One region of the Alkalihalobacterium alkalinitrilicum genome, then DNA from elsewhere that is predicted to be linked to it. Evidence: predicted binding sites of a transcription regulator. Region 1 holds the regulator's gene; each other region holds the start of a gene.
The links. Region 1 encodes Rex, which represses fermentation and respiration genes when NADH is low (regulators of the CRP and FNR family bind a similar motif). Its sites were predicted from a motif close to TTGTGAAATATTTCACAA; they were not measured.
Positions count from the first base shown of each region.

Region 2: ric (iron-sulfur cluster repair di-iron protein) is a predicted target of Rex. The motif match lies at 6,391-6,408, and genes of this name have one in related genera.
Region 3: pflB (formate C-acetyltransferase) is a predicted target of Rex. The motif match lies at 3,814-3,831, and genes of this name have one in related genera.
Region 4: BK574_RS15040 (cytochrome ubiquinol oxidase subunit I) is a predicted target of Rex. The motif match lies at 5,334-5,351, and genes of this name have one in related genera.

Region 1 covers NZ_KV917368.1:3,458,891-3,467,027, forward strand. Annotated here, with positions in the region: gene BK574_RS16655 (pyridoxal phosphate-dependent aminotransferase) at 1-187, opposite strand, end outside; gene tatC (twin-arginine translocase subunit TatC) at 341-1,114, opposite strand; gene BK574_RS16665 (twin-arginine translocase TatA/TatE family subunit) at 1,131-1,313, opposite strand; gene BK574_RS16670 (redox-sensing transcriptional repressor Rex) at 1,383-2,018, opposite strand; gene BK574_RS16675 (ABC-F family ATP-binding cassette domain-containing protein) at 2,272-4,179, shown strand; gene BK574_RS16680 (hypothetical protein) at 4,313-6,463, opposite strand; gene tsaD (tRNA (adenosine(37)-N6)-threonylcarbamoyltransferase complex transferase subunit TsaD) at 6,993-8,009, opposite strand; gene rimI (ribosomal protein S18-alanine N-acetyltransferase) at 7,999-8,137, opposite strand, start outside.
Region 2 covers NZ_KV917368.1:4,422,089-4,430,225, reverse strand. Annotated here, with positions in the region: gene BK574_RS21465 (2-hydroxyacid dehydrogenase) at 1-819, opposite strand, end outside; gene BK574_RS21460 (iron-containing alcohol dehydrogenase) at 842-2,002, opposite strand; gene BK574_RS21455 (Ldh family oxidoreductase) at 2,002-3,090, opposite strand; gene BK574_RS21450 (RraA family protein) at 3,077-3,763, opposite strand; gene BK574_RS21445 (LacI family DNA-binding transcriptional regulator) at 3,788-4,789, opposite strand; gene BK574_RS21440 (hemerythrin domain-containing protein) at 5,067-5,609, opposite strand; gene ric (iron-sulfur cluster repair di-iron protein) at 5,610-6,323, opposite strand; gene BK574_RS21430 (hypothetical protein) at 6,823-7,251, shown strand; partial or broken gene BK574_RS21425 (Crp/Fnr family transcriptional regulator) at 7,368-8,068, opposite strand.
Region 3 covers NZ_KV917368.1:1,882,614-1,890,750, forward strand. Annotated here, with positions in the region: gene dctP (TRAP transporter substrate-binding protein DctP) at 1-511, shown strand, start outside; gene pflA (pyruvate formate-lyase-activating protein) at 613-1,344, opposite strand; gene pflB (formate C-acetyltransferase) at 1,413-3,662, opposite strand; partial or broken gene BK574_RS28380 (nitrite reductase large subunit) at 4,020-4,295, opposite strand; gene BK574_RS08730 (MFS transporter) at 4,452-5,747, shown strand; gene BK574_RS08735 (molybdenum cofactor guanylyltransferase) at 5,951-6,541, shown strand; gene mobB (molybdopterin-guanine dinucleotide biosynthesis protein B) at 6,825-7,373, opposite strand; partial or broken gene BK574_RS29215 (hypothetical protein) at 7,553-7,636, opposite strand; partial or broken gene BK574_RS29220 (IS200/IS605-like element ISW1 family transposase) at 7,675-7,767, opposite strand; gene BK574_RS27845 (hypothetical protein) at 7,908-8,051, opposite strand.
Region 4 covers NZ_KV917368.1:3,119,591-3,127,727, reverse strand. Annotated here, with positions in the region: gene arsA (arsenical pump-driving ATPase) at 1-538, shown strand, start outside; gene BK574_RS15065 (adhesin) at 567-842, shown strand; gene BK574_RS15060 (PepSY domain-containing protein) at 1,024-1,293, shown strand; partial or broken gene BK574_RS15055 (IS3 family transposase) at 1,656-2,795, opposite strand; partial or broken gene dgoD (galactonate dehydratase) at 2,869-3,966, shown strand; gene guaC (GMP reductase) at 4,048-5,031, opposite strand; gene BK574_RS15040 (cytochrome ubiquinol oxidase subunit I) at 5,420-6,760, shown strand; gene BK574_RS15035 (cytochrome d ubiquinol oxidase subunit II) at 6,757-7,773, shown strand; gene cydS (cytochrome bd oxidase small subunit CydS family protein) at 7,786-7,887, shown strand; gene cydD (thiol reductant ABC exporter subunit CydD) at 7,891-8,137, shown strand, end outside.

The DNA.
Region 1 (8,137 bases):
TAGGAAGATCGGCCGCTTCCTTCAAACTTTTTACAATATGATCAGGTGTTGGCTGATCTGGATTTCCTTGTCCTAAATTAATAATGTCTGCACCTTCTTTTACAAGTGCCCCTACTTTAGCGACGAGGCTCGCAAAATATTGCTTTGGAAGTCCCTTCATTGTCTGGTTCATCTGAAACTGTTTCATTATTTCAACCCCTACAATTCATCACTTTAATACAGTAAATCCATCGTATGATGTGTGATGGTTTTTGTCAATGGTCCACCTCTTCAAAGCTATAAGTACGGGTTTCAATGGTGCCAGGCAACCCAAAAAAAGACTGCATTCAGTGAATGCAGTCTAGCCATGATTTTCATTATCCGCCTGTTCTTGTTCTTTTAAACGTTGCTCTTCGAGGCGTTGTGCTTTACGATACGATATTCTTGAGATGACTATACTAATCTCATATAACAAGAATAATGGTAAAGTAACCATTAAATGGGAAATCAATTCAGGCGGTGTGATTAATCCCGCGATCACGAGAAGGATAAAGTAAGCTAACTTTCTAAATTTTGCAAGAAAGACTGGCGTTACGATTCCTAGCCGTGTTAAGAACATAATAACGACTGGCATTTGGAACAGGATCCCAAACGGAATGGTTAATTGAAAGAGAAAGGTAAAATACTCATTTATTCCATACATTTCATTTATTCCTAATTGTCCTGCTAACGCACCGACAAACTGAATGACGAACGGAAACAAAATGAAATAAGAAAATGAAATTCCCATCAGAAATAATATAAATGCAATTGGAATATAAGCTAACGTCACTCTTCTCTCAACTTCATGTAAACCAGGGCTAATAAATGCCCAAAGCTGATATAAAATGACTGGGAAAACAAGTAAAAATGCACTAAAAAATGCAAATGTCATATATACCTTGAGTGGGTCAATCGGCTTAAAGGCATTCATTGGAATATCTTGAGCAGTCGGTGCACTTTGAAGAAAGGTAATGATCGGCTTGGCTATAAATAATCCAATCACAAAGGCGATAATAAAAAAGACGAACACGATAATTAACCGTCTACGCAACTCGCCTATATGATCATACACAGACATGTCTTTCTGTTCCATGAATTACCCATCCTAACTATTTTTGTTTCTCATTTTTCTTGTTGTTATCGTCGTCTTCATCTGCTAATCCTTTAGTAGCATTCTTGAATTCACGTAATGTATTTCCTGCTGCTTTTCCTAATTCAGGCAACTTTTTCGGTCCGAAGATCAATAGGGCAACTAATGCTATTAAAATTAAACTACCTGGTCCTAATGGCATAACAAACACCTCCTTAAATTTAACTTTCTATATACTCTAACGAAATATCACTTATAGGCTTATCCTCTATTATAACGGATAATGCTTTAAAAAATAAATAAGTGCTTGAAGTTCTACTGATAGATCAATATGGTGAACCCTAACATTGTCTGGAACTGTTAATCTTGCTGGCGTAAAATTAAGAATGCCATTAATTCCTACAGAAACGAGTCGGTCAGCAATTTTTTGAGCAGAATGAGCGGGAACTGTTAATATAGCGACCGTCACGTCTGGATCTAATTGTTCTTCAAGCTGAGCTAAATTGTATATTCTAACCCCACCGATTTCTTGCCCAACCTTATCTTCGTCAACGTCGAAAGCCATCTCAATTTTTGTATTATTATTTTTAGCAAAATTGTAATTTAAAAACGCAGTACCAAGATTCCCGACCCCAATAAGGATGACCTTCGTTAACTCATCTTGATCTAACGTTTTCCGAAAAAAAGATAGCAAATAATTAACATTATATCCATACCCTTTTTTACCTAAAGCACCAAAGTAAGAAAAATCACGGCGAATCGTCGCCGAGTCTACTTTCACCGCTTCACTTAACTCTGACGATGATACTCTTTGCTTTCCCGAAGAATTAAGATTCTCTAAATACCGATAATATAAGGGCAATCGTTTCGCTGTTGCTTGTGGAATTTTGGGTTGTTCGAATTTCATAGATCGCCTCCAAGGTTTACACCATTTCAGGTTATTACAAATCATATTGTACACTATTTTTCTCTTCATGTAATTGTTTTCAGTCAGTGTTCATGAAGTTGTTGAATACCGTCTGATAAGGTAAACTTGATTTAATAGCACATAGGGAAATTTTATTCCGTTTAACGTAACAAATCAACAAATTCATTTCAACAGCGAGTTCTCCTCCTGAACTTTTTGAACAACCTTTTTATAGGTAGGAAGGATTTTATTTATGATCTTATTACAGTGTGTAAATTTAACCAAATCATTCGGCGTAGAGCCCATCTTGACAAATATAAAATTTGAAATACAGTCAAAACAACGAATTGCTCTTGTTGGTCGAAATGGGGCTGGGAAATCAACACTATTAAAAATTATTGCTGGTCAGACATCATTCGACTCAGGTGATTTGATTATTCCTAAAGATGTCAAACTCGGTTATCTTGCTCAAGATACAGGATTGGAGTCTGAACTGTTCATTTGGGATGAAATGTTAACGGTTTTTGCTGAACTTCAAAAAAAAGAACGGGCTCTTAGACGGCTCGAAGAACAAATGGCTGATCCAAGTCATGAACATTACGATAAAATCTTGCAAGAATACGATCAACTTCAAGTAACGTTTAAAGATGAAGGTGGCTATCAATACGAGGCCGATATCCGTTCCGTACTAGCTGGTTTGAACTTCGCAAACTTTGACTATGCTACGAAAATTTCTACACTCAGTGGTGGCCAAAAAACGCGTCTAGCTCTCGGAAAACTACTATTAACCAAGCCAGATTTACTTATTCTTGATGAGCCAACGAACCATCTTGATATTGAAACACTATCTTGGCTGGAACAATATTTAACAAATTACCCTGGAGCGGTTCTCATTGTCTCACATGATCGGTATTTCTTAGATAAAGTTGTCGATCACGTTTATGAATTATCAAGAACAAAAGCGACAAAGTTTAAAGGGAATTATAGTGACTACCTTGAAGAAAAAGCTCAGCGCTACGAACAAGAATTAAAACAATTTGAAAAGCAACAAGAAGAGATCGCGAAACTAGAAGACTTTGTTCGTCGTAATATCGCTAGAGCTTCTACGACCAAAAGAGCTCAAAGTCGTAGAAAATCACTAGAAAAAATGGAACGCCTAGGTAGACCTCAAGGAAATGAAAAAACAGCAAATTTCTTGTTCGGAATTGATAAACAAACAGGCAATGAAGTCTTAAAGGTACAAGCTCTTTCTGGTGGTTATAAAGATGTCCCATTATTTAAAGACATTAATTTCCAACTTAATCGTGGTGAAAGTGTAGCATTAATTGGTCCCAACGGAATTGGTAAATCAACTTTACTGAAAATCATTACTAAAGAATTGCAACCAATAACAGGAACCGTCTCCTATGGAAGTAACGTTGCTATAGGTTATTATGATCAAGAACAAGCAAAATTAACATCGAACAAACAAGTAATACACGAACTTTGGGATGAATTCCCGCTTATGCAAGAAAAAGAAATCCGAACAGTCTTAGGAAATTTCCTCTTTAGTGGTGATGATGTCTTAAAAATTGTTTCTGATTTAAGTGGAGGAGAAAAAGCGCGACTCGCCTTAGCAAAACTAATGTTAAAAAAAGCAAATTTCCTCATTCTCGATGAGCCGACCAATCACCTTGACCTAGACAGTAAGGAAGTTTTAGAGTCGGCGTTAATCGATTATCCTGGAACGATATTATTTGTTTCGCATGACAGATATTTCTTAAACCGAATGGCCACACGAATTATTGAACTAACACAACAACAGATCACTAATTATCTTGGAGATTATGACTATTACTTGCATAAAAAAGAAGAAGCTCGCCAATTACATGAATTGGCTGCATCTGAGCCATCAAATAGTGATGAACCAAAAAAGGATAAACAAAATTTCCAAATGGATAAAGAAGCAAAACGAAAAGAGAGACAACGACAGCGTCGTATTGAAGAAATTGAAACGACGGTCGACCAAATGGAAGCAGAAGTTGCTGAATGGGAAGAAGCCTTATGTAATCCAGATATTTATGAAGACCATGAAAAAGCTGCCACTCTTCAACAACAAATAGATACTCACAAAGAAAAGATAGAACAACTCTTAACCGAATGGGAGCAAATTCAAGAATAAATTGAAACTTCCACCAGTTAGGGTTTTCCTCTTCCCCCACCTAAGTTAGTTGTGGGGTTTTTCTATTAATTAAACGTTTATTTAATTAAGATAGGATAGTCAGTTAAGTTACAAGATGATAAAAGGAAGAAGCTTATGTAGCTTCTCCCTCTTTTTCTTCTAGTAACCAAAAATAACTGGTAGCCACAATCAAAAACATGGACGTTGCCGCTGCTACAACACCAGAGTCATTTAATAATAATAACGCAACGGATGTAACAAGCATTGTTTGCAATATGTCTTTTTCACGCTCATTTTTAATCCATTTTTTTTGTCTCCACAACATAATTCCCATTAAGATATAAGATGTGACAAACAGCTGAGTCCAATTGGAAAACTTAAATATCTTCCAATTCATTTGCAATTTTCTTGTGATTACGTCCAACATATAAGTTAGGTCGCCATTTAAAATCCTTTCAAAAGCATAGCCAATATGTGTCGGTTTTCCACTTAGCTGTAACAAATATAAAAGCATAAGTGAAAGAAGTGGAATCCCAATAAGAAGAATCGGTAACCACAACTTCCACTTTTTCATAATAAAACTATGCTTTACAGCAATAAATCCCCACGCAATAGCAGCTGATAACGTTGCTCCAGCGTTAGTACCTAGATGGCTGGCTCCCAACATATAAATTAAAAAAATAAAAAGAATGGTGACTACTAAGAAAAAGGTTTTCTTTGATGCCTTCCAAAAAGGAATTAATAATAGTAATCCCGAGATCATATAGACTCCCGCATATTCATTACCAATCCCGTAATACCTAGCTCCTATAATCGGATCATAACCTAAATAGGATCTTTGCATTAAAGGAGAACCCATCCACAAATCTAATGTGATTACTAGAAACTGTACTGTACCTAAAAGAACGAGCGGATATTTCGTAAACTTTAGAAGAAGCCATCCTAATAATATCGATAACAACGTTAATAACCAAAAGTAGTAACCACTATGAACATAAAGAAGCACTTTGGATAAAAAAAGATACCATATCGGTGAACTCACAGCTGCTAATAATAATACTTTTCCAATACTTAACCAGCGAGGATTTGTTCTTCTCCTCCACAACAAGATACCTACGCCAATGAGCATTAAAACTAATAACGTAATATAACTTGATAGGACGACGCTTCGAGTACTATAAATTTTAAATATCCAATTGATATTATTAATTATTTCATCATGTAAATCATCCGAACGCTCTATACGTTTTAGAGACGTTCCAGGTAAACTAGCTGGTATTTGAATGTCGTAAATCGAAAGAATCGTTGGTACGATATCGACATTGCTAATAACATGGCGTTGTTTAGTCGTTTGTGAATATAACTCTAATGAATTGAAGTGAGCAGCGTCCCAATAAAAAAAAGGACTTAGTTGTTTTTTTAATTTGTATGCTTCTGTATGCATCATCGGAGATACCAACATCACATGGCGATTTTCGTTATCCACAATCAATTGAATAAATTGTTCGAGTGAACGAAGTACATCCTCATAGTTATTCACAAAATGATCAGTAGTCATCTTGTTCTTTTCTGCATATAACCGATAAAAATCACCCCACTCGACTACAATAAATGACTGCTCACTGTTTTTTTCGATCGTTTCGATCTCCTCAAGTAAGCTGTTAGTATTCATTTTTAACCCATATGGGGCCTCTGGATCTACTTGTACCATTTCAGATAACTTCCCAGGCACTTCACCCTTCCGATCTACAGCAAACAATGATCCATAACGAACTCTTTCCTCAATATTTAAGTCACTTGTTCCAAGAACGTAACGATGTACCCCTTCTTGTTTTAGTGTTTCTCCCAAGATCCCAATTGGAGCCCGAAACGTTGTCTCATTGTTTTTCTCGACTAACTTATGGAAATACGGGTGAAGCAAACTATCTTGTGGATAGTTTCCTGTCCATTGTAAAAGGAGATCTTCTACCTTTCTTCCATCTATATGTTCTCCTCGTTCAAAACCATTCCAATTATCCACACCTACTCCACGTACACCCGTACTTAATGAGACCGTATTGTTCAAGTATGAATAACTCCCATCTGGTCGAACATTTAAGGCAGCCAAACCAGCATTTTTCCATAACTCCTCATCCCCATGCTCTACTAACCAATCTACTTCTTCAAAAGAAAAATCAGGGACAACGATGAGAACTAGTGACTGTTGTTGTTCATAACTTTTCGCATTAGTTGTGAATACAAAGAAGATTAACAAGCTAATAACAATTATCCAACTCTTTTTCACACACTCTCTCCTCACCTTTTGAACAAATTTTCTGACATATCCACACTACCCACAACGTTATACACAGGTAAACTACTGATTTTTCCTATTTTATGAAAGTTATCCCCATTATCCACATGTTTATCCACATAATTTTATAAACACTAAATATCCCTGTAAAATAAGTTATTCACTAACTTATCCACTTTATACACATTATTGTGGATAAGTGTTTTCCACAAACTAAACCACTTAACTTAAATAACATTTGCTCGTTCAAGCTGACTAAAACCAAAGGTAATTTTTTTAGCCCCTCTAAAAATGATTTCTTCTTAAGTAAAATAAAAAATCCCTTCTTTCAGCATAGACTGAAGAGATGGGATTTAAACTTCTATCATTTAGCCAAAGGACACCCTACAAAAACCATGCAAGTCTGGGTTAGAAACGGTCATCGGGTGCATAATTACTTTACTGAAATGTGCCAATAAAAAGAATGGAGGAAAATTCAAGTAGGTAAAAGGAACAGTCATTAATGCTGTAGCGGAAGTATTCATTCCTCGGTTTCTAGTTCAAGCCCTGGATTTCCATTCAATGCCCAACTTGAAAACTTACCTTTTTTCAACATTAAACTAGCAGCGGCACCAATCATCGCCGCATTATCTGTACATAGTGAAAGAGGCGGAATAACTAAATCAATTTCAGAATGGCCAAATTCACCCTCTAAGCGTTCGCGAAGCCCACGGTTAGCAGCAACTCCACCAGCTAATAATAGTTGTTTAACTTCGTATTCTTCTGTTGCCCTTTTTGTTTTTGTGACTAATACGTCAATAACACTCTCTTGGAAACTTGCTGCTAAATTAGCAGGTTCAATCGTTTCTCCTCTTTGTTTTGCATTATGAAGTGTATTTATGACAGCTGACTTTAAACCACTAAAACTAAACTCATATGAATGAGGCTCTAACCAAGCTCGCGGTAAATCAATTGTTGCTTCACCAGCATGAGCAAGCTTGTCAATATGAGGGCCTCCTGGATAAGGCAAGTTTAACGTTCGGGCTACCTTATCATACGCTTCTCCTACCGCATCATCTCTCGTTTCACCAATGACCTTAAAAGAGCCGTGCTCTTTCATATAAATGAGTTCTGTATGTCCTCCAGATACAACTAATGCTAGTAATGGAAATTCCATTTCTTTTACTAATCGGTTTGCATAAATATGACCTGCGATATGATGAACGCCGATCAAAGGTAGATCGTGGGCAAACGCAAGTGCTTTTGCTGCATTTACGCCCATTAGTAAAGCACCAACAAGCCCAGGGCCTTCTGTCACCGCTATAGCATCTAACTGTGAAAAAGTTACACCAGCTTCTTCCATTGCAGCTTCAAATATATATGTCATCTTTTCAACGTGGTGGCGAGACGCTATTTCTGGTACAACCCCACCAAACCGCTTGTGACTTTCAATTTGCGACGAAACGACATTTGAAAGTATCTCCACTCCATTTTTAATTACAGCTGCTGACGTTTCATCACAGCTCGTCTCAATTGCTAATATTAATTCATCCTTCATTTTTCAACACCGCCCACATGACTAATGCATCCTCTAAATTGTCAGTATAATAGTTCTTTCTAATCCCACCTGACATAAACCCTAACTTTTCATATAATCCTTTTGCCGCTTGATTTGATACTCGAACT
Region 2 (8,137 bases), 960 kb from region 1:
TTCTTCTTCAATTGCAGGCTCGTTTTCAAATACATCAAGGCCAGCACCAGCAATAGCCTTCTCTTTTAGAGCATTCACAAGTGCTTTTTCATTAACTAACGGACCTCTTGACGTGTTAATTAAGTAGGCTGTATCTTTCATTGCTTTTAACTCATTTTCGTCAATCAAATACCGAGTCTCAGGCGTTAGTGGTGTATGTAACGAGAGAAAATCAGCTTGTGATATGACTTCCTCTAAACTCGCATAGCTTGCATCAAGTTCAAGTTCTTTTTCAGTTGAAAGCGGGCGACGATTGTAATAAACAATGTTCATTCCAAACCCTTTTGCTCTTCTCACAACAGCCTCACCAATTCTTCCCATCCCTATAATACCTAACGTTTTACCATAAACTGTTCTTCCAAGAAGTAACTCGGGAGCCCAACCAACAAACTTTCCTTCTCGTGTATACGTATCACTTTCAGGAATTCTTCTAGCCACTGCAAGTAACAATGCCCATGTTAAATCAGCCGTTGACTCTGTTAAAACGTCAGGTGTATTCGTAACGATAATTCCGCGTTCCTGTGCTGCGTCCACATCAATGTTATTGAAGCCAACTGCATAGTTAGAAATAACCTTTAAATGAGGAGCAGCATCCATAACCTCTGCATCAATTTCATTCACAAGTAAAGAGATAATGGCATCTTTATCTGCGATGGCTTGAATTAACTGCTCTTTGGTTAACTCTTCTTTCCCCGTATGGACTTCCACATCTGCCACTTCACGTAATCTTTCGATTCCTTCGCCAGGTAAATCCCGTGTTACTAGCACTTTGGGTTTCATTTGTCACACTCCTTTTTGCAAATTACATTGCTGCTCTACAAATTGCCTTCAAGTCTTCGATTGTCGGTTTTCTAGGATTTACTGGAACATTCCCAGATAACATTGCTTCCTCAGCTATCATTTGTAAATGTTCTTCTTTTAAGCCAAAGTCTGTTAATGTTTGTGTGATACCAACATCTTTATTTAACTGACGGATCGCAACTACCGATTGCTCAGCAGCTTCACGCTCCGTTAATCCAGTTGTATTTACACCAAAGATCGAAGCGATCTCTGCATACTTTGAAACATTACCAATGACATTAAATTCCATAACTTCAGGGAGTAAAATTGCATTTACTGTACCATGTGGAATTTTAAAATGTGCACCAAGTGGAATTGCTAGAGCATGAGCTAAACCCAAACGCGTTGAGTTGAAAGCCATGGCTGCAATTAAACTAGCAAGCAGCATATTCGACCTTGCTTCAACGTTCTCGCCTTGAACAACCGCTAAACGTAGATTTTGCGATATCATTTTCATTGCTTGTACGGATAAACCTTCTGAAATTGGTTGGGTTGCTTTATTTACGTAAGATTCCATCGCATGAGTTAAAGCATCCATACCTGTTGCTGCTGTAATATGCGGCGGAAGTGAAATCGTTAATTCTGGATCAACCAGTGCCATATTCGGACAGTTATAAATACTTCCAACACTCACTTTTGCTTTCTCTTTTTTATCTGAAAGAACAGACCAAATCGTAATTTCACTACCAGTCCCCGCTGTAGTTGGTACTGCAATTACAGGTGCACTTGGATTTGGAACCATGTTAATTCCAACATAATCTTTAATGTGGCCTGGGTTCGTCAACATAAGTCCAATCGCCTTAGCTGTATCTAGGGAACTTCCTCCCCCAACACCTACAACTAAATCACAACCATCTCTCTTAGCCATTTCAAGGCCTAAGTCAACTGATTCAATCGCAGGGTCTGCCTCAATCTCTGAAAAAATAGAGTAAGGAATATTGTCTGCCTTTAATGGCTCTTCTAATTTAGTAACAACACCAGCTTGTAATACACCTGGATCACAAACGATCAATACATTCGTTCCTCCAAACTCTTTTACAAACTCTGCAAGTTTATTAATTAATCCATTTTCAAATTCGATAATGGTTGGAATTTCATACCTAAACGCTTTATTTAATAACATTATTTAGATACCTCCGTACTTATATTTGTTGTGTAAGCCGCTTGAGTAAAGTCAATTCCATATTTTTGGCCAATCTCACTCAGCTCTTGCACTACTTTTTCAGGTAATTCAATACCGTTTTCTTTTCTTTCTATTGTTCTTCTTAATTCAAGTTCACCTGGAATATAAATCTCTTCTACGCCTGGAGCTTTTGGCTCGTTTTTTAAGTCTGTAATATATAGATCCATTCTCTCTTTAAAATAGTCAATTGGCATAAAGTTGTTAATATTGATCGCGAGGAAGAAGTGGCCAACATTTTGTGGGTCTTCCCAGTTTTCATACATATTATTAACGTACTTCCCAAATCCAGCACCAGTGAGTACACCTGCTAAAATATCAATAAACATCGATATACCATATCCTTTTGGTCCACCTAGTGGAAGGACGGAACCTTCTAATGCAGCATTAGCATCGGTTGTTGGATTACCATCTTTATCAATCGCCCATCCTTCAGGGATCGATTCTCCTTTTTGTGAAGCGACAATAATCTTCCCTCTAGCAACAACGCTTGTCGCCATATCCAAAATGAACGGAACATCCGTACCTGTTGGGACACCGATCGCTAATGGATTTGTCCCTAAGAATGGTCTAACCCCGCCCGTTGGAGGCATCGTCTGAGATGCATTGGAAAGGACTAATAAAATAAAGCCTTGATCAATCGCTTTATTCGCATAATAAGCACCTGTCCCAAAGTGGTTCGAATTTTTCACACCAACGACTCCGATTCCACTCTTTTTCGCTTTATCTAAAGCTTTATTCAAAGCTTCCATGCCAACGACTGACCCGAAGTTATTATTCCCGTCTAAAAGAGCCATGGTATCGGTTTCAGAGTGGGTAAAAAAATTAGAGTCAGGCTGTATCATACCTTCCTCCATCCTTTTTAAATAAATGGATGTTCGAACGACTCCATGTGAGTCAACTCCACGTAAATCTGCTTCAACTAATGACTCTGCAACGATCTCTGCACTTTTTACGGGAACACCCGCTGCTTTAAAGACATCGGTACAAAAGGATTGAAGCTTTTTCCAATCAAATTTAGTTGGTATCATAGTCATCACATCCTTTATCTGCTAATAGTTTATTTACCCATGAACGATCGACAGTTCCATTTGCAATTGACGCTAAAATTTCTTCTTCTACTTTTTGTTGTTTCTTCACTTTCGCTAGTACATTTTCTGCATCTTCAAGTGGGACTACTACAACTCCATCTTCATCTCCAACAACAATATCACCAGGTTTGACGATCATCCCACCGATAGATATCGATACATTGATTTCTCCTGGACCGTCCTTATACGGACCTCGATGAGTAACACCACACGCATAAACCGGAAATGTATCTTCTTGAAATGCCGCTATATCTCTTATTGCTCCATTGATCACAAATCCTGCAATTTCATTCTTTTGCGCAATTCGTAACATAATTTCACCTACGATTGCATTCGTCTGGTCTCCACCAGCATCGACAACAATCACATCACCAGGCTTTGCCATATCAATCGCTTTATGGACCATTAAATTGTCTCCTGGTCTTGTCTTTACTGTTAGTGCTGTACCTACTAATCTTCCGCTTTTATGGTAAGGTCTTAATTTTGTTCCAACGGCACTCATCCGACTCATATTATCGCTAATATGTGGAGTAACAACATCCGAGAATGCTTCTATTATTTGCTGACTTGGTCTCTTATTTATTGGTAGTACTCTAAAACCTAATTGACTCAATCCTAACGCCTCCTACGATATTTTTTAACAAGATTCTCTTATAATCAAATTTGGTTGTAATTGTGTAACTTTAGGTTCTGCCTTTTGTTTAGTGTTTAATAGGTTAATAAGCTTTTCTGCCGCTAGTTTTCCCATTTCATAACTCGGCTGGTTAACTGTCGTTAACGGTGGAGCTAAATGCTTTGACCAAACGGTTTCATCATACCCGATTAAACTTACATCTTGAGGAACACTCATTCCTAACTCTTTAATCCCTTCAAGAATTTCCAATGTCATCATATTATTCGTTGAAAAAATGGCATCTGGTGGCTCTTTTGAAGTTAGTGCTTTTTTAATTTCTTCTTTTGCAGCACCCTTTTTTTCCTCAACAATCAAAATGTATTTTTCATTAATTGTGTGACCATGATTTATAAGAGCACTTTTATACCCTTGAAGTCTTTCTTCCCTAGGACTAATTCCATCAGGTGGATAAACGATGATAGCTATAGAACTTTTTCCCAATTCAATGAAATGTTCCATTGCTAGTTCAGAGCCCTTAATATTATCCACTACAACGGTATCAAGAGGTACATCTTCAATTTTCCGATTGATGGCGATAATTGGATACTCTCTATCTATTATTGACTGAAATAACTGTTTATTTTTCATTGTAGGGTTAACGATGATCCCATCTACTTGCTTCATTTGTAATCCTTCTATATGCTCCTGCTCAAGTTTCGAATTATCATTTGAGTTACAAATCATTAAATTATAGCCGTTAGAATGACAAGTATCTTCTACGCCTTGCAATACACTAGACCAAAAAGGGTTTTGTAAATTAGATAAGACAATTCCAATTACATTCGTTTTCATCTGCTTAAGACTTTTAGCTAAAGCATTAGGTCTATAATTCAATTCATTTATTATTTTTAAAACTTTTTCTTTCGTATCTTCATGTACGTGTTGGAAATTCCCGTTAATAATTCGTGAAACAGTAGTTTTTGAGACACCTGCTCTTTTTGCTACTTCATCCATTGTAATTTTCATGATATTCACACCCTGAACTTAGTGTTTCTGTATATGTAACCGATTTCTGAAATCGGTTTCTGAAATCGGTTAACTAAAGGTTATCAGATAATTTTAGTAAATTCAATCACTTTTTAGAATTTTTCAATCCTTAAATTTTTTCTTTAAAAGTTTAATAGGAAATATGTTTCTAGAAAAATTGCTAAAGCCTCACCAATTCAATAAGAATTGGTGAGGCTTTAGCGATAGACATCATTGTTAATATTATGCACGGACATCATGTTTTTCTTTATAAAGTTCAGCTCTTAATTCTCATTTCAAGTTCTTGTTTTTCTTCAGGCGAAAGGAATTGTTCTGCTAACGGGAAAAGAACGTTTTCTTCTTTCATAAAGTGTTCTGATAAAATTAAATACGCTTGAGCCGCATAATTCGCTAACGTTCGAATATCATTGAGCTCTACCTTTAAACCAAGTTCTTCTGTTTCTGACAGAAATTTCCTTAAATAGGTTTTTGCTTGATCATGTTCATATTCCATTACGGCAATCGGCCCCATGTTTTGTCCAATGTGGGCAGCAAGCATTGGGAAAAGAATACCTTCTTCGCGCTCAGAGTGAGGTTCAAGTTGGGATACAAACACTTTTACTTGTTGATACAATTGCTGTAAGCTTTCTCTAGTCGCTACTGCCTCATCTCCTTCGATGCTTTGGGTAAGTTCATAAAAGTCTTCCATTTGTTTTGTGAGAGGGATATGTTCTTTTTTTAATTGTTCAAGGGCTGGGCAATGCTCTTCTACATCTCGTAACATCATCCCACTCATGCATCCTAGCTGTTGCATCTCCATTCATTGCACCTCCCTTAATTCTTTAGTCACCCTTGGAAATAGGATGTTGTTTTCAAGGTGAATATGTTGAAATAAATCACTTTCTAAATCTTCAAGTTTTTGGTAGGTCAATTGAAAAGTCATGCATGCCCAATCTGGAACAGAATAATCATTTGTCACTTCACGAAGCTGTTTTAAAATATTTCCCGCTCCTTCATGTTCATCTTCTAGTTCCTTAATATTTTCCGATAACTTAGAAATAATTTCACTCGATCGGTTTTCTTCAAAAGCTTGAATTAAAGGAAACACATTATTTTCTTCGTCAATCGTATGCTGTTCGAGCTCCACTTTTAAACTGTGAAACAACTGGTGAACCTTCGTTAGTTCAGGACACTGGTTTCCGTGTACACGAAAAACTTTCGTTGTAAATTGACTTAACTCTGGTAATATACTGCTCAAATACGCATGGTGAGTCGAAATAATATGATCGATCAACTCAGAATTAGTAATTTCATTCCAAGTAACACTCGGTTTCACTAATGATTTTATATAAGCATTATTTAGTTGTTCGAGAATTTCGTCCCCATTTAAATTCTTTTCCTTGATTGACTCACCTATTGGTCGGTTTCCACCGCAGCAAAAGTCTATTTTATATTTTTTTAAAATTGTACTCGTTTCTGGTAATCGTGTAACAATCTCACCTGTTTTTGTTGAAAAATCAAAGATGGTTTCCATAATGTAACCCTCCATTTGTTTTATTATGACTTGCTAATTAAATTGTATCGAATTCGAGCGGAAGGTGTAGTGATGTACATCACAAAAACGAAAAAAACTCCATTACAGGTTAATGAATTGGTTGGAAACAAAATTTTTTTATTCGCAATCGTTGACAAGTTTAGACAAATATCTATTATTTGCCTACCAAAAATAAACCATTTTTGTCTTTAGAACCGTTCTTTCTTTGCTTTTTAAAAAAATGGTCGACATATGTAAAACGATTACAAAAGGGGATTCGTTTATTTTGTAGAAAACAACGGTATAGAGTGTACGGATTATTAAAACAATCTAGAAAAACACGATTTACCGTCGACAACGAAGAAAATCGCTGTCATTTGTTATACTTTACCACCTGTATAAGTTGGAATTTTTAGAAAAAAAGAGGAAGGTGATTTTTATGTTTAAATGGATGCCCCATAAGGAACAAAATATGTGTGAAAGCAAACTTATAAAGGTTATGAAGCGTTTAAAAATTGTAGATTACCATTTCAATTGGGATCGTAACAGTTGTTTTATTGAATTTCAATACCAAGAAAACACGTACAGATTAGAACACTCTGCTGAAAGAGCCAAATTAAAAGGGATTGTAAGATTACGGAACGGATTAGATTGTTTAAATGAATTGGTCCAATCGCTTGAAGATCTATGCAAAATTACTGAACGAGGAACTTATAAACTTGAAACATGGTTACTCGCGATGAAACAATCGTTCCCACCAGCTGAAGAGCTTCCAGAATATTTAGAAGAAGTTCATATTCGTTATAAGTCATTGGGAAAACAAAACCATGATGAATATGGTAGGAATGAAAGTTTCATTCCTGTTACAGCCGAGTCACTAGGTAGTCTAGGTCGAAGTGAACTCATCCAACGAGCTCAAAACAAATAACCATACTAAATAAACAGAACGTCTACTTATTGTGGCGTTCTGTTTTAACATCCCTTCATTCTCATATTATTCTAGCAATGTCTCTCCATTCTTTGAGATCATTCATCAACGAAAGATTATTCAATTTGTAGTTCCTGTTTTACTAAGTCTAGCGAAATGAGTAAATGACCCTTTTGGCTAACTTCGACAATGTGATTTTTCCTTAACTTCGTTAATGTACGGCTAACCGTTTCTCTTGAAGTACCTATCATATTGGCCAGTTCTTGATTAGTAAATTAAATCGTTAATCTCACTCGCCCATCTTCTTGTTTTTTTCCATGTGTTTTAGCAAGACGGAGAAATAACATAAGAATTTGCTCGTACGTATTGTGAAATATTTGTTCTTCTAATCGACTTTGCAAATCAATTATTTTTTCCCCCATCACACGGAATAGTTTTATACACACATCTGGTCGTTGGAGAAGTAGCTGTTCAAATTCTTGAATTGGAATGACGAGCAAGGTCGCATCTTCCATAATTTCAGCATGTGCTGGATAACCTCCTGTTCGAAAAAAACCTGCATGCGGAAACATATCCCCATTTTGAAGCACAGAAACAATTTGTTCTTTTCCGCTCACATCTGTTTTGTAAATCTTTACTCGCCCTTCATGGATAAAAAACACTCGATCAAGCGGATCCCCTTGCATGAATAGATTTCACCTACTTTAAACTCTCGTGGATATGCCATTTCACTTATTGGTTCTATTTCAACTTCCGTTAACTCTTTAAATAAAGGTACATTTTGTAGTAAAAACTTCATAGTGTCTATCCGCTTCATTCTGTCAACCTCTCCTTACTTTATACTCTTTTAATAGTATACCGCTACAAGTAAAAATAACGATAGGCT
Region 3 (8,137 bases), 1.6 Mb from region 1:
AAAATCTCCTGAAGATTTAAAAGGATTAAAGATGCGTACAATTGAAAGTGAACTTCTACTCGATACGTATAGCACGTTAGGAACGAATGCGACACCGATGGCATTCCCAGAAGTTTATGGTGGCTTGCAACAAGGCGTAATTGATGGTTCAGATTTTTCATATGGTGTAATCTGGAGTACAAATGTTTACGAGCAAACGAAATATTTTTCTGAAGCAGGACTGTATTACGCATCTGCCACACTCTTAATGAATGAAGAACTATACCAGACATTACCTGAGGACATTCGTGAAGTGATTATTAATTTAGGTAAAGAGTTTGCTCAAATTCAACGTGACATTTCTCAAGGCTTAGAGGCAGAACAAAAGCAAAATTTATTGGATAACGGTGTGGAAATTATCGATAGCGAAGATCTTAATTTAGACGCTTTCCGTGAACTTGTCCAACCTGTTTATGAAAAACACGCTGAAAAATATGGAGCTTATATTGAAAGAATTCAAGCGGTCGAGTAATCATACAAGGTACTTCTAAATCCTTTCAAACTTATCTACTACATACAACAGGGACCTCGTCTACATTCGAGGTCCCTGTTGTATATTATCAATTGTAGACATTATTTTTCAATTCCGAGTATTTGCTTTGCTCGTTCCACCGTTTCTTCATCTGGTGGGTCGACGTGTGAGAGAGGATATTCTAATCCTAGCTGCTCCCACTTATATACCCCCATTTGATGGTAGGGTAATATTTCTATTTTTTCAACATTCGATAACGACTTAATAAAGGAAGCTAGATTCCTTAAATCGTCTTCGTTGTCTGTCTTACCAGGAACAAGTACATGTCTTATCCAAACAGGTTGTCGTTTTTCAGCTAATAATTCAGCAAAATGTAAAATATGAGTGTTTGGTACTGATGTTAATTGTTTGTGTTTTTCATTATCAATCTGTTTCAGATCTAGTAAAAATAAATCAGTATACTTTAATAATTCATCTAAAGTCTGCAAAAATGCTTGGCTTTTTGAAAAACATCCTGCAGATGTATCAATGGTCGTATGAAGTCCTAACTGTTTACAACGTTTAAATAATGCAATCAAAAAATCCATTTGTAAAAGTGGTTCTCCTCCACTAACCGTAACACCGCCGTTTGAACGTTTTAAATACGGAATATATGTTTCAATGTCACGGATGAGGTCTTCTACGTAAACTGGCTCACCTTTTTTCTGTTCCCACGTATCAGGATTATGACAAAATTGACAGCGTAATAAGCATCCTTGCATGAATATAACATATCGAATACCAGGGCCGTCTACCATACCTGATGTCTCAACTGAATGTACGTAACCCTTCATATAATACAAAGCCCCTTTTTGAATAGTGCCAGGCACCTTTAGCGGACTAAAGAAGCCTGGCACTTTAATTAATTTAATACTGGTTGTTTCGCTCCGATTGAGTCATGGAACGTACGATTTATAACATCTAACTGTTGTTCTTTCGTTAATTTAATAAAGTTTACCGCATAGCCAGATACACGAATCGTTAACTGTGGATATAATTCTTGATGCTCCATCGCATCAAGTAACGTCTCACGGTCAAACACGTTTATATTTAAATGATGCCCATTTTTTTCGGAATAACCATCTAAGATTGCCGCTAAATTCGTGACCTGATCTTCTCGCTCTTTTCCTAATGCTTTCGGGACGATCGAGAATGTGTTTGAAATTCCATCTAACGAATGATGATACGGGAGTTTCGCTACTGAATTAAGTGAAGCAAGTGCACCTTTTTTATCTCTTCCATGAAGTGGGTTAGCTCCAGGTGCAAATGGCTCACCGTCCTTCCTTCCATCAGGTGTATTCCCAGTTTTCTTACCGTAGACGACATTTGATGTAATTGTTAAGATTGACATCGTCGTCTTTGCATCACGATAGGTATCATATTTTTTCAATTTTTTCATAAAACGTCTTACTATATCCTGAGCAATTTCATCAACTCGATCATCATTATTTCCGTATTGAGGATAATCGCCTTCTACTTCATAATCCACTACAATCCCGTTTTCATCACGAATCGTTTTAACTTTCGCATATTTGACCGCGCTTAGAGAGTCAGCGACAACGGACAAACCAGCAATCCCAGTAGCCATCGTTCGAAGAATTTCATTGTCATGTAGTGCCATTTCGATTCGCTCGTAGTTATACTTATCGTGCATGAAATGGATAATATTTAAAGTGTTAATATAAAGTTCAGCTAACCAGTCCATAACATAATCAAATTTCTCCATAACTTCTTCAAAATCAAGGTACTCTTTTTGAACTTTTCCAAACATCGGTGTTACTTGGATTTTCGCTTTTTCATCGATACCGCCGTTTATTGCATATAATAGTGCTTTAGCTAAGTTGGCACGAGCTCCGAAAAATTGCATCTGCTTACCAATACGCATGGCCGATACACAGCAAGCAATTCCATAATCATCACCGAATTCCACTCGCATCAAGTCATCATTTTCATACTGAATCGAACTCGTTTGAATCGACATTTTCGCACAATAGCGCTTAAAATTCTCTGGTAAATTAGTGGACCAAATGACAGTTAAGTTTGGCTCAGGAGCAGGTCCTAAGTTCGTTAATGTATGGATAAAGCGGAATGACGTTTTCGTTACTAACGGTCTACCGTCCAAACCAACTCCTCCAATTGACTCGGTTACCCAAGTTGGGTCCCCACTAAAAAGATCGTTGTAATCTGGAGTTCTCGCAAACTTTACAAGACGAAGTTTCATGACAAAGTGATCAACTAACTCTTGGGCCTCTTCTTCTGTTAAACGTCCTTCTTCAATGTCATTTTCAATGTAAATATCTAAGAACGTCGATACCCGTCCTAAACTCATCGCTGCTCCATTTTGCTCTTTAATTGCCGCTAAATAACCGAAATACAACCATTGAAATGCTTCTTTTGACGAAGTTGCAGGCTCAGAGATATCAAATCCGTAAGAAGCAGCAAGTTTTTTCAATTCTTGCAGCGATTTGATCTGCTCTGCTATCTCTTCTCTTAAACGAATAACTTCTTCTGACATTCTACTTCCCATTTCTTGAAGTGATTGTTTCTTATCACTAATTAAAAAATCTACACCATATAAAGCTACCCGTCGATAATCACCGATGATTCTACCGCGCCCATAAGCATCAGGTAAACCCGTGATAATTCCCACTTTTCTAGCAAGCTTCATTTCATCTGTATATGCATCAAATACGCCTTGATTGTGTGTTTTACGATGCTCTGAAAAAAAACGGTCTACGTCTTTGTTCATTTCATAGCCATACGCTTCACAAGCAGTAGCTGCCATGCGAATACCACCATATGGTTGTAACGATCGCTTGAACGGTTCATCCGTTTGAAAACCGACTATCGCTTCTTTTTCTTTATCTAAATAAGAGGGTCCATGTGATGTAATCGTAGAAACCAATTCAGTATCTAGATTGTAAACCCCACCGTTTTCACGCTCTTTTTTCGTTAGTTCCATGACCTGTTCCCATAACTGTTTTGTACTTTCTGTTGCAGGGACAAGAAAAGTATCATCACCATTGTATAATGTATAATTTTTTTGTATAAAATCTCTCACATCAATTTCTTGATTCCAATTCCCTTTTTTGAAACCTTGTGGATGACTCATATTGTTCAACTCCTTGGAAATTTTCAATAAAATGAGGACGTCATTAGAATGTAGTAAGAACTCTTACTTAATATTTTTTTCTAATAACGTCTTCCACTACTACCTTCTATTTATCTATAAATTTAGTATAACAATGCCGTAATTCGTTACACTGTGATTAAAATCACAATAGTAGTCACACTTAAGCTATGTTCACTAAATGTACGATTTTTTAACCTGACCCTTACTTAGGTAAACATGAACATCCCCATTCACTAACCGAAAAACTACAATCTCTTGGTCTACAATAAAAATTTGCCCAACCATTTCCTGAAGTTCATCTAATTTACATAACTCTGCTCTTTTTTCAGGATTAGCTAACACTTCTTGTTCTGTTTTAACTTTACATAACAAGTCACCTTTACGATGGTCAGTACCACCATTTCTGCTGACATAAAGCTCCTAGCCATCATCAACACCAACGACACCGACATCTTTTATTCCTGATTCCGCACAGTTTCTAGGACAACCAGATACACCCATTTTGACTTTATGAGGTGTGTCAAGACGTTCAAAGCATTTTTCCAATTCCATTCCGAGTCTCATCGAATCTTGTGTACCAAACCGACAAAACTGTGATAGTGGACAACATTTCGTTTAATATTTTGCTATGTCCCTATAATAAAAGAAAACAAATATTTAGTTGTGACAAAAATCACTTTCAACTCTTTCGTTTGATTGTATGATCGATTTTGTAAGAAACATCGATGTTAAAAAAATCAAACACTATTATTTTTGGGGGAATAGATCATGGCGAAAATAACGAAATGGGAGCCAGAAAACGAGACGTTTTGGGAAGATGAAGGGAAAAAGATTGCTAGAAAGAACTTAATTTTATCAGTATTTTCTTTAATTTTAGCTTTCATTGTATGGCAATTATGGTCCGTTACAGCTGTCCGTTTAAATGATGTAGGCTTTAACTTTACAAGTAGTGAATTATTTACGTTAGCTGCACTTCCCGGATTAACAGGTGCAACTTTACGTTTATTCTATACATTTATGCCTGGTTTAATTGGCGGGAAAAAAACAACATTATTAACTACAGCCTTATTATTAATACCAGCAATCGGGATTGGATTTGCCGTTCAAAACCCAGAAACAAGTTTTACTACAATGGTAATTCTTGCGGCTTTATGTGGACTTGGTGGAGGAAACTTAGCATCGTCTACTGCTACATTAAATCCGTTTTATCCGAAAAAAGCAAAAGGTACGGCCAATGGAATTAACGTTGGTATCGGTAACTTAGGTGTAAGTGTTGTTCAGTTTGCAACTCCAATTGTTATTGGGTTAGGGTTTATTGGTGCACTCACTGGTGGTGGCCAAACATTAGCAGATGGTAGTGTCGTTTACATTCAAAATGCAGCATTTATCTGGGTCATTCCTATTATTGCTTCACTGATCGCTACGCTTTTCTTTATGGATGAACTTCCTGTTCCTAAACCGAACATTAAGAGTCAATTATCTGTATTAAAAATGAAACATATGTGGGTTATGACATGGCTTTACGTAATGTGCTTTGGATCGTTCATCGGATTTGCGGCAGCTTTCCCTTTATTGATCCGTGCTGAGTTCCCAGAGATTAACGTTATGAGTTATGCCTTTTTAGGGGCATTAGTTGGAGCTTCTATTCGTCCATTTGGTGGATGGATTTCTGATAAAGTGAATAGCGGTGCAAAAGTAACATTTTGGACCATAATTGTAATGATCGCAGCAACATTTAGCGTTATTTTCTTCTTAAACAATGGTAATTTTACTGGCTTCTTACTTTCATTCTTAGTGTTATTTGCTGGAACAGGAATTGCCAACGGTTCAACTTTCCGAATGGTTCCGTTTATTTTTGAAGAGAAATTTGCAGCACCCGTTCTAGGGTTAATCGCAGCATTTGCCGCTTACGGTGCCTACTTTATTCCAAAAATTTTCGGATGGTCTATTGATACTACTGGTGATGCCAACTTAGCTTTATATATCTTTATCGGATACTACGTCATCAGCTTAATCGTAAACTGGTTCTTCTTTTCAAGAAAAAATGCTGAAGTAAAATGTTAAACTTTAGACCGCATAAAAGAACAGGCCTCTCCATTCTTTAGTTATGGAGGAGCCTGCTTTTCTATAATGATTTAATTTAGCTTTGCTTGGTAATTTATTATTCAATCTTTTTTACTTATATATTGGAAATCCATTCAATAGAAAAAACAACATATTTATGAAATAATCTAATTAGTTATTGGTTTGAGGAAAGGAGGGTTGGAATGAATTCTTATCAAATAGTAGGTATTGTATTAGCTGGTGGAGCATCGCGCCGGTTCGGGGAACCAAAAGCCCTTTATCATATAGACGGAAGACCTTTTTTTCAATACAGTATTGAGGCTTTAAAAAATACAGTCGAAAACATTACAATTGTTAGTCAACCTGAACTACTTGAATCGATTAAACAACAAACAACGTATGAAGTTATTTTCGATGTAGAGAAATTTCGTGGTTTTGGACCACTTGCTGGTATTTATACTTGTATGAAAAAAGTACAATCCGAATGGTACGTCACTCTCCCGTGCGATACGCCATTCATTACAGAAGAAATAATTATACGTTTACTCTCATACACCAAAAAATATCCCGAACAAGATGCTTTCATTCCAAAAATCGCGGGGAAAAATCAACCTCTAATTGCTGTGTACCATAGACGTTGCTTACCAACGGTTGAAAAACATTTGAAAGAACATCAATTAAAAATGGGGGCCCTTTTTAAAGTCATTAATACAAAATTTCTCGATGAAAATGAATTCAACAATTTTGAAGCATTTCGAAATATTAATACGAAAAAAGATATTGCACCTGACTAGTCAGGTTCAGTTTACTTAGAAAACTCACATATGACCCGACTATTTTATGACCACACCGAAACAGGTTTGGTCTTATTTCTAATTTTTAATTCAAAATATTAATAATGAGGTAGTTTCCTTTAATTTTGATTTTTATCTCCTTACAATATGGTAATCAAATGAAAGATAAAGATAAATTGATGAGTAATAAAAAGAAATAATTTAATTAATACCCTCGAATTCTTTTGTTAATACTATAACTATTAAATTTAACCAATATAAAGATTGGTATATAAAACCAAACTCACTCCTCTACCTCTTTTTTATTCCTGTTTATCTCTAACCAATTATTCATTAACCATTCAAAAAATTCATCAAATTCATCTATTACAAAAATAGGAACACCGAAATTCCCCTGAAGTTTTATATTGTTCCAAACGATAATGACTTGAATGTTTTTAAGTTGCTGGAGCAATTGAACATCTTCTTCTCTTCTAACTATGACAACCTTCGGAAACGGTTCCTGTTTAAAACCTTCGATGATGACTACGTCAATGTTTAAAAACTGTTGAAATCGAAGAGCATCTGACACCGACCAACTTTTTTCCTGATCAAAATGCATTTGTATGGTGTTCCCCGCAACTACCGTCGTGCCTGTTGCACCTGCATCACGAAATTTCGCCGAATCCTTTCCTGCATCTAATGCAACTAAACGATTTTCATGGCCATGATGTTTAATGACGGAAACGCTCTTGTTTAGTTCCTTTAAACTTTTTACGATGTTTTCAATTAATGTTGTTTTCCCCGAATTGCTAAAACCTGCGACTTGAATAATTTCCAGAATTACTCCCATAGTGAATCACTTCCTTCTCTATTCAACAGTAACTCCTCGATGTTCATTCCACGTTTAAATCCTCATCTCCACTATTGGACGACCCTTAACTCCTACATGCATTATTATACACGAAACCTTCGTCCCTTCATAAGACCGCATACACTAGAAAACAAAAAAGCTCAGCAACGTCTTTTAATTTACAGAGCATTGTTAAGATTTTTCTGAACATTGAATTGGTTCGCAATATTATTTCTTATTGTTTCTTCATCTACTGTTCCTACTGTTGCACAAAAATAGCCCCTTGCCCATAAGTGTTGGCCCCTTGTAACACTTTATATCTATACTTTGTTACCCAGATTACATGAAACTTGATGTCAATGACTGCATGACTATTCTTCTTATATCCGTCCATACTTTCACCTCACACCTTAAGTATGGACATCGATGTATAAGACTAAAAGCGTATACCGTCTAAAGACAGTGGAGTTAGAACACGCGTTTGGAAATTAAAATAAACTTCGTTTTATTATATGTATCAAAAACAACGATAAGCTAATCAATCGGTTCAATTTCTGATAACTTTACTAAGACAACATGAAAATAGTCTTCTTCTTTGATTTCACAATACCCACTATCATAAAGCCAAAAGACAGAATAAATTTTATCTTTATATTTTACCTTCGTACCTATTTTCATAAAATCAGCTCCCCCATAAGCCTGATGTCGTTCTTTGTTGAAATATGCTTATACAAATATATGACTATATTTGTCAAATATTCTTA
Region 4 (8,137 bases), 340 kb from region 1:
AGATCAAGATGGTTTGGCATATTTAGAGGAAGATTTAAATTCACCTTGTACAGAGGAGATTGCAGTATTCCGAGCGTTTGCTGAAGTGGTAGCCAAATCAGAAAACGAAGTGGTGGTCATTGATACAGCTCCTACAGGACATACGTTGTTATTATTAGATGCGGCTCAGTCGTATAGTCAAGAAATTGCTAGAGCTACAGGAGAAGTCCCTGAAAGTGTAAAAAAACTACTTCCGCAAATCCGAAATGCTAAAGAAACAGCGGTAGTAATTGTGACTTTGGCCGAAGCTACACCTGTATTGGAAGCCTCTCGATTACAAGATGATCTAAGACGAGCAGACATTCAACCGACCTGGTGGGTGATTAATCAAAGTTTATATGCAACGCATACGACAGATCCTGTGCTGAGTGGGAAAGCCGCTTCAGAAAAGCATTGGATTTATGAGGCGAATGACAGACTGTCTGAGAAATGCGCGATTATTCCTTGGCTTCAGGAAGAAAAGCTAGGGTATGAAAAGCTAAAAGAGCTCAGTTATTAAATCGAAAATTGTGTAGGAGGAGAAATCAATGAAAATCACCGATAAAGCGAAAGAATTGTTACAAAATGTGTTAAATCAAAATGGGGCAGAAGGCATTCGATTATACGCAGTTGCTGGGTGTTGTGGACCACAATTCGCAATTTCTTTGGATACACCACAAGAATCGGATCATGTAAAAACGATTAATAACATTAAAGTTGCAATGGATCCAGCGATTACTGCATCAGAAGAATTAACAATAGATGTAGAAGAACCTCAAGAGGGCGCTGGATTAGTGTTATTAGGTGCTAGTAGTTGTTGTTAATATAGTAAGGGTTTCAAATGAAGTATCAAAGGATCAGAGCTTTTCTGGTCCTTTATTTTGTTTAAAAAAATAGGCGGTTAACCAACATAGTCATTACTCAAAATCAAGGTACCCCTTATTAGTGAATGAATAAAATAGAAAAGGGTATTAAAATCAATGGGTAAGGTAAGGAGAATGTATCATGAAATATAACAACTGGATCAACCCGAATGTATACTGGCATAACAATAATTGGGGTGGTCATAATCTTTTATGGTATCGCAGAATATCAATAGAAGAGGCAATTCAGATTGCATTGCAACATGTACCAGGTCTAGTTGTTGAGGTGGAGTTAGACATGGAAAATGGATTTTTGGTTTATGAGGTTGAAATCTTAACACCATTAGGAATCAAGTATGAAGTAGATGTTGATGTAATGACAGGCAGAATAATAGAGATAGAAATAGATTAATTTCCTATTTACTATATACAAAGCTTAAATTAAATCTTGAATGGTGGAATTTCTAGTAACCAAGTGTCGTGAGATCTGTTTTAATAATAGAAATGCTTACCTGTTTAGGTGACCATTTATATAGTTTTTAACGGACAAGGAAGCAGTAATTTTTATGAAAAAGTTACTTTATGTTATGGGATGCATAATAACACATTGGTGGGGGTTAACCTATTTAATAGGTTATACCAATTATTACAAAAAATCTGTAGAATACTCTAATACCGTTATATAGGAGGAAGTTAAGTGAAAATTAAAAGCTTAGAGTGTTTTATTGTACCCCCACGCTGGTGCTTTTTAAAGGTTGGTATGTCAACACTAAATCAAACAATTTTTTTAGGGGCTAAGTTTCGATAACTTGCTGGACTTTGATACCCCAGGGCACTGTGCGAACGGATGTTATTGTACCAATTGATATAATCAAACAGTTCAAGTTCTAGGTGGTTAAGGGAATGGAACTGCTCCCCATGAATTAGTTCTGTTTTTAGAATCTTAAATGTCGCTTCTGCCACTGCATTATCATAAGGGTTTCCTTTATCGCTCAATGAACGTTCAATCTCATTTTCACTTAATAATTCATCAATAGCTACGTTTTTAAACTCAGATCCGCGATCTGTATGAAAGAGTTTTACATTCTCTAATGGCCGATTAACCGTTGCGAAGGCGCGTTGAACTAAAGCTGCGTCTTTGCGTTTTCCAACGCTATAACCAACTATTTCTCTATTATATAAATCAATTAAAAAACAGACGTAGCTCCAATAATGTCCTACTTTGACGTACGTTAAATCACTAACCAGTACGGACATTTCTTCATTCACTTGGAATTCCTGATCTAATATGTTTCGAACGGATTCTTCATTTGGCTGAGAGCTCATTGGTTTGTAGGAAGGTTGTGCATACTTCGATTGGATTCCGAGCTCTTTCATCAACCTTCCTATGCGACGTCTGGAAACCTTGTGACCCGCTTTTAAAAGCTCTCGTTTTATTTTACGAGTTCCATATACTTTACGGTTTTCATTAAAGATTTTTAGTATTTTTTCTTTTAATTCTTGTTCTTCTGTAGCCTTTTCCTTTTCTTTTTGAGCAGCTACTTCTGTTTCATAATAAAAGGTGCTTCGAGCTATTTGTAGGACTTTGCACATTGCTGATACCGAATAGAAGTGCCGATTTTTCTCAATGACTTCTATTTTCGCCCCATGATCAGCGCGGCTTGCTTTAAAATATCGACTTCCATTTCTAGCTGTTTATTTCTTTTTCTTAACTCAATCAATTCTTGTTCCTCTGGACTTCGATTGTCTTTCTCTTTGAAGGAACCAGACTGTTGAAACTGAGTAATCCACCTGTCTAAAGCAGACGGAGTTAACATATTCACGGACAATATCTTGACGACTTTTTCCACCTTCATATAAAGCAACCACTTGCTTCTTGAATTCTGTGGTAAACGTTCTTCTTTTTTGGGACATAGTAGATTCGCTCCTCACTCTTTCTGTATTATTCTACTAGCCCTTATTTTTATTGTCCAACTAAGTGTAGCCTATCCAGGTTGAAACGGATGATGGAATAGTTGGATGGGGCGAACCCGTTATAGAGGGAAAAGCAGCAACGGTTAAAGCAGCAGTGGAAGAAATGGGTGGGTTATTAATTGGTAAAGACCCCCTAAGAATTGAAGATATATGGAATATGTTGTATCGTGGGGGATTTTACCGTGGGGGGCCCATTCTTATGAGTGCTATCGCCGGCATTGATCAAGCACTTTGGGATATTAAGGGGAAATTTTATAATGCTCCTATATATGAATTAATGGGTGGTGCTTGTCGAGATTCGATAAGGGTGTACTCATGGATAGGTGGGGATCGTCCAAGCGATGTAGGAAAGGCAGCTAAAGAGATTGTTGAGGCGGGTTTTACAGCAGTGAAAATGAATGGAACCGAGGAGTTACAATATATTGACTCGTATGAGAAGATTGACCAAGCTATTACGAGAATTGCTGCAGTACGTGAGGCAGTTGGTGAATATGTGGGGATAGGGATCGACTTCCATGGCCGTGTACATAAACCGATGGCTAAAATACTTGCCAAGGAATTAGAGCCTTATCGCCCCATGTTTATTGAAGAACCAGTGTTACCTGAAAATAATGAAGCGTTAAAAGAAATTGCCCGACATACCAATATTCCTATTGCTACTGGAGAGCGAATGTATTCAAGATGGGACTTTAAAGACCTTTTATCAGATGGGTATATTGATATCATTCAACCAGATTTGTCTCATGCTGGAGGGATAACAGAATGAAAAAAAATTGCTTCTATGGCTGAAGCTTATGATGTGGCTCTCGCTACTCATTGTCCATTAGGACCGATTGCCCTCGCCGCTTGTTTACAAATTGATGCAACATGCCATAATGCTTATATTCAAGAACAGAGCCTTGGAATTCACTATAATCAAGAGAGTGATCTATTAGATTATCTTTCCGATGTATCTGTATTTGAATATAAAGATGGGCATGTTAACATTCCAGATGGTCCTGGTTTAGGAATTGAAGTCAATGAGGAAAAAGTGCGTGAAATGGCAAAAGTAAGCCATAGTTGGAAGAATCCAATTTGGCGTCACAAAGATGGTTCTATAGCTGAATGGTAATTTTTTGTCTTTAAACTAAACGAACATCCCCCTTCCATTTGGTCTAATAAAAGGGGGATGTGTCAGTTATAAACTTGGAATTTAATAAACCTTATCTCCATTGAAGATAGAATTTTTAACAACAACATAATCAACATGACGAATGGCGTCTAATTTGTTTCCACCTGCATAAGAAATAGAGGATTGAAGATCTTCCTCCATTTCTTTCAGTGTATCCTTTAAGGATCCTTTATGTTCTACGTACATCTTTTTACCTTCGACATTTTTCTTTTCACCTTTTTGAAATTCTGATGCCGAACCAAAGTATTCTTTGCAAAGCTTTCCATCTTTTTCAATGGTTTCGCCTGGAGATTCCTCATGACCAGCAAATAATGAGCCAATCATAACCATAGATGCTCCAAACCTTATGGATTTGGCTATATCACCATGTGTTCGAATACCGCCATCTGCAATGACTGGCTTACTGGCTGCTTTTGCGCACCAACGTAGTGCAGCTAATTGCCAACCGCCCGTTCCGAAGCCTGTTTTGATCTTAGTAATACATACTTTTCCTGGTCCGATGCCTACTTTTGTTGCATCCGCACCAGCATGTTCTAATTCTCGTACTGCTTCAGGTGTTCCTACATTTCCAGCAATAACAAAACTTTGAGGTAAGAGTTTCTTAATGTGCTGAATCATTTCTATTACGGCATTAGAGTGTCCGTGGGCAATATCAATCGTTATGTATTCTGGTGAAAGCTGTTCATCTACTAATTGTTGTATAAATCCATATTCTTCTTCTTTGACTCCAACGCTAATTGATGCGAATAAACCGCGTGATTTCATATCTTTAATAAAAGACAATCGCTTCTCGGGTTGAAAGCGATGCATAATATAAAAATACCCATTCTCAGCTAAAAAAGTAGCTATTTCCTCATCTATAATGGTCTGCATATTTGCAGGAACAACAGGTAATTTAAAGGTTTGGTCACCAAATGTTATAGATGTATCACATTCAGAACGGCTATTCACCACACTTTTTGCTGGTACTAATTGAATATCTTCGTAATCAAAAACATTGTCCATGTTGTACACCCCTAAGTTATAATCTGCAATTATATATTATATATGAAGTCGGTGTTATTTTGCTAATAATTAGCTTGTATATATAATTCTCATTAACATAGGTTGACCAGTTAAGTTTGGCACTATTCACCTTTGCAATGCTAAACGTGAGTTGAATACCAAGAGGGTATTACTTTCTATATAAGCGGCCGTAACAACCCGATTGGTTCATGTTAGTAGGGGATGAAGAAAACACCACTGATTGAGTTTCACTTTATTGGATGACACGAAATTCTCAATCTTTTGTAACAGAATCGTTTCATTTGTGATATACTTCACAAACATTTGAGGTATACACTATATTTATAGTTCTTATATTGAAAAAGCAAGGGGTTAGAGGAGGGAGAAAATGGAGTCAGTTGAATTTAGTCGCTATTTAACGATGTTGACACTTTCAGTCCACGTTGTTTTTGCAACAGTTGGTGTTGGTATTCCGCTCATGATTATGCTTGCTCATTGGATTGGTTTAAAAAGAAACGATGAGCATTATCTGTTATTGGCAAAGCGTTGGGCACGAGGTTATGTGATCAGTGTAGCGGTCGGAGTAGTAACAGGTACAGCAATTGCTTTACAGCTAGCTCTTCTATGGCCACGCTTTATGGAGTTTGCTGGTCAGCTCGTTGCATTACCGTTGTTTATGGAAACCTTCGCCTTTTTCTTTGAAGCTATCTTTCTTGGCATTTATTTATATACATGGGATCGTTTTAAAAATCCGAAACTTCATTTTTATTTACTGGCACCCGTCGTATTAGGAGCGGCCATGTCAGCTTTATTTATTACGTCTGTGAATGGATTTATGAATACACCACAAGGTTTCACGTTAGTGAACGGTGCATTAACAAATATTCAGCCATTGCAAGCGATGTTTAATCCTGCGATGCCTACAAAAGTAGCGCACGTATTAACATCGGCCTACATGACATCGGCGTTCGTATTAGCGTCCATTGCAGCATTTCATATGTGGCGAGGCAATCGTCATGAATACCATCGTAAAGCACTTGCATTAACGATGAAAGTTGGCTTTATTTTTTGTGTGGCCACAGCGCTTGTAGGCGATTTATCTGGTAAGTTTCTAGCAGAATATCAACCTGAAAAGCTAGCAGCGGCAGAGTGGCATTTTGAAACAGAAGGAGAAGCTCCTCTTGTTCTTTTCGGGGTCTTAACAGAAGAGAATGAAGTCAAGTATGGTATTGAAATTCCGTATGCATTGAGTATTCTCGTTCATAGTCATCCAAGCGGTGTTGTTACGGGATTAAATGATATTCCTGAAGAGCTACATCCACCATATATTGTGCATTATATGTTTGACATTATGGTCACTATTGGTGTTTGGTTAACGGTTCTTTCGATGGTATATTGGCTGGCGATGTCACGGAATTGGTCTTTTATTAAAACTCGAGTGTTTCGTTTTCTTCTTGTCATGGCAGGTCCTTTGTCGATGCTAGCCATCCAAGCGGGGTGGTGGTTTACAGAGGTAGGACGACAGCCATGGATCATGAATGGGTTCATGAAAACAGCAGAAGGTGCAACAGATTCACCGCACGTTTGGCTGATGTTTATTGCCTTTGCAATTCTGTATTTTATCTTGATGGTTGGTACAGCGGTTGTATTAATTCGTTTATTTAAAAAGAACCCGGTTGAACGTGAGTTAGAGAAACAGTCTGAAAAGCAAAGGAGTGTTGCAAGATGACGATCGAAATTATAGGAATATCAGTATTATGGTTGTTCCTATTTGGCTACGTCATTGTAGCCTCCATTGATTTTGGTGCTGGTTTTTTCAATGCGTCAGCGATAGTTACTGGTAAGCATCATATTGTGAATACGGTGATCCAACGTTATCTGTCTCCTGTATGGGAGATCACAAATGTATTTCTTGTGTTCTTTTTTATCGGTATGATCGGCTTTTTTCCGCAGACGGCATACTATTTTGGAACGGTACTATTAATTCCGATTAGTATCTCGATTATTCTGTTGGCGTTACGTGGCAGTTATTATGCTTTTGGTACGTATGGTACAAAAGGGCATAAGGGCTACACATTGATGTATGGAGTGACAGGTGTACTAATTCCAGCTTCATTGTCAACAGCGTTAATTGTATCCCAAGGTGGGTTTATTCGCGAAACGTCTTGGGGAGGCATCGAGTTAGATTATAACGCCTTGTTAACGAGTCCGTTTGCTTGGTCGATTGTTCTCTTAAGTTTAGTAAGTGTTTTATTCATTTCAGCAAGTTTTTTAGCTTACTATTCTTCAGTAGCTGAAGACGAGGGAGCCTTGCGATTATTTAGAAAATATACGTGGATTTGGAGTTTTCCAACGATTATAACCGCATTAGGAATTATTATCGAAATGAGATGGCATAATCCTGCTCATTTTGAAGGATTATTATCACTTTGGTGGGTATTTACGATTTCATTTATCTGTTTTCTCGTCAGTTTATGGCTATTAAAAACAAAGCAATACGGTTGGTCATTTATCTTTGTCGTCTTGCAGTTTGCTTGTGCTTTCTACGGTTATGGCGTCTCAAGATATCCGTACTTATTGTATCCACATTTAACGATTTACGATAGTTTTACAAATGAAACGATGGCTTATGCGTTAATCACGGTGTTTATTTTAGGATTATTACTGCTTATTCCGTCGCTGTATTTAGTATTTAAACTGTTTGTTATGAATAAGCCTTATATTCAAAAAGGTAAAGCTTAAGGAGGAATATTGATGCACAACTTCTTGCTGTTTTATGCACCACTCCTTGTTGTTCTAATAGCAATAATTCTTTCCTTATTTGTTGCTTCTAAAAGCACAAAGTATGAGGATTAACATATGAAGTCACTTCAAAAGCTAGCTAAGGGTCAGAAGGGGCGGTATTATACACTTTTTGCGCTAGCCTTTGCTTTCGGTATCGTAGTAATTTTTCAAGCCTATTTGATCGTTTCGATTGTCGATGATTTGTTCTTAAAAAACCGTGCGTTTGATGAAGTTCTTTTGTTTTTATTGCTTCTATTGGCCGTCTTTTTGGTCAGGTCAGTCTTATCGTTTTGGAGTGGGAAGATTGGTCTTAAAATGGCGG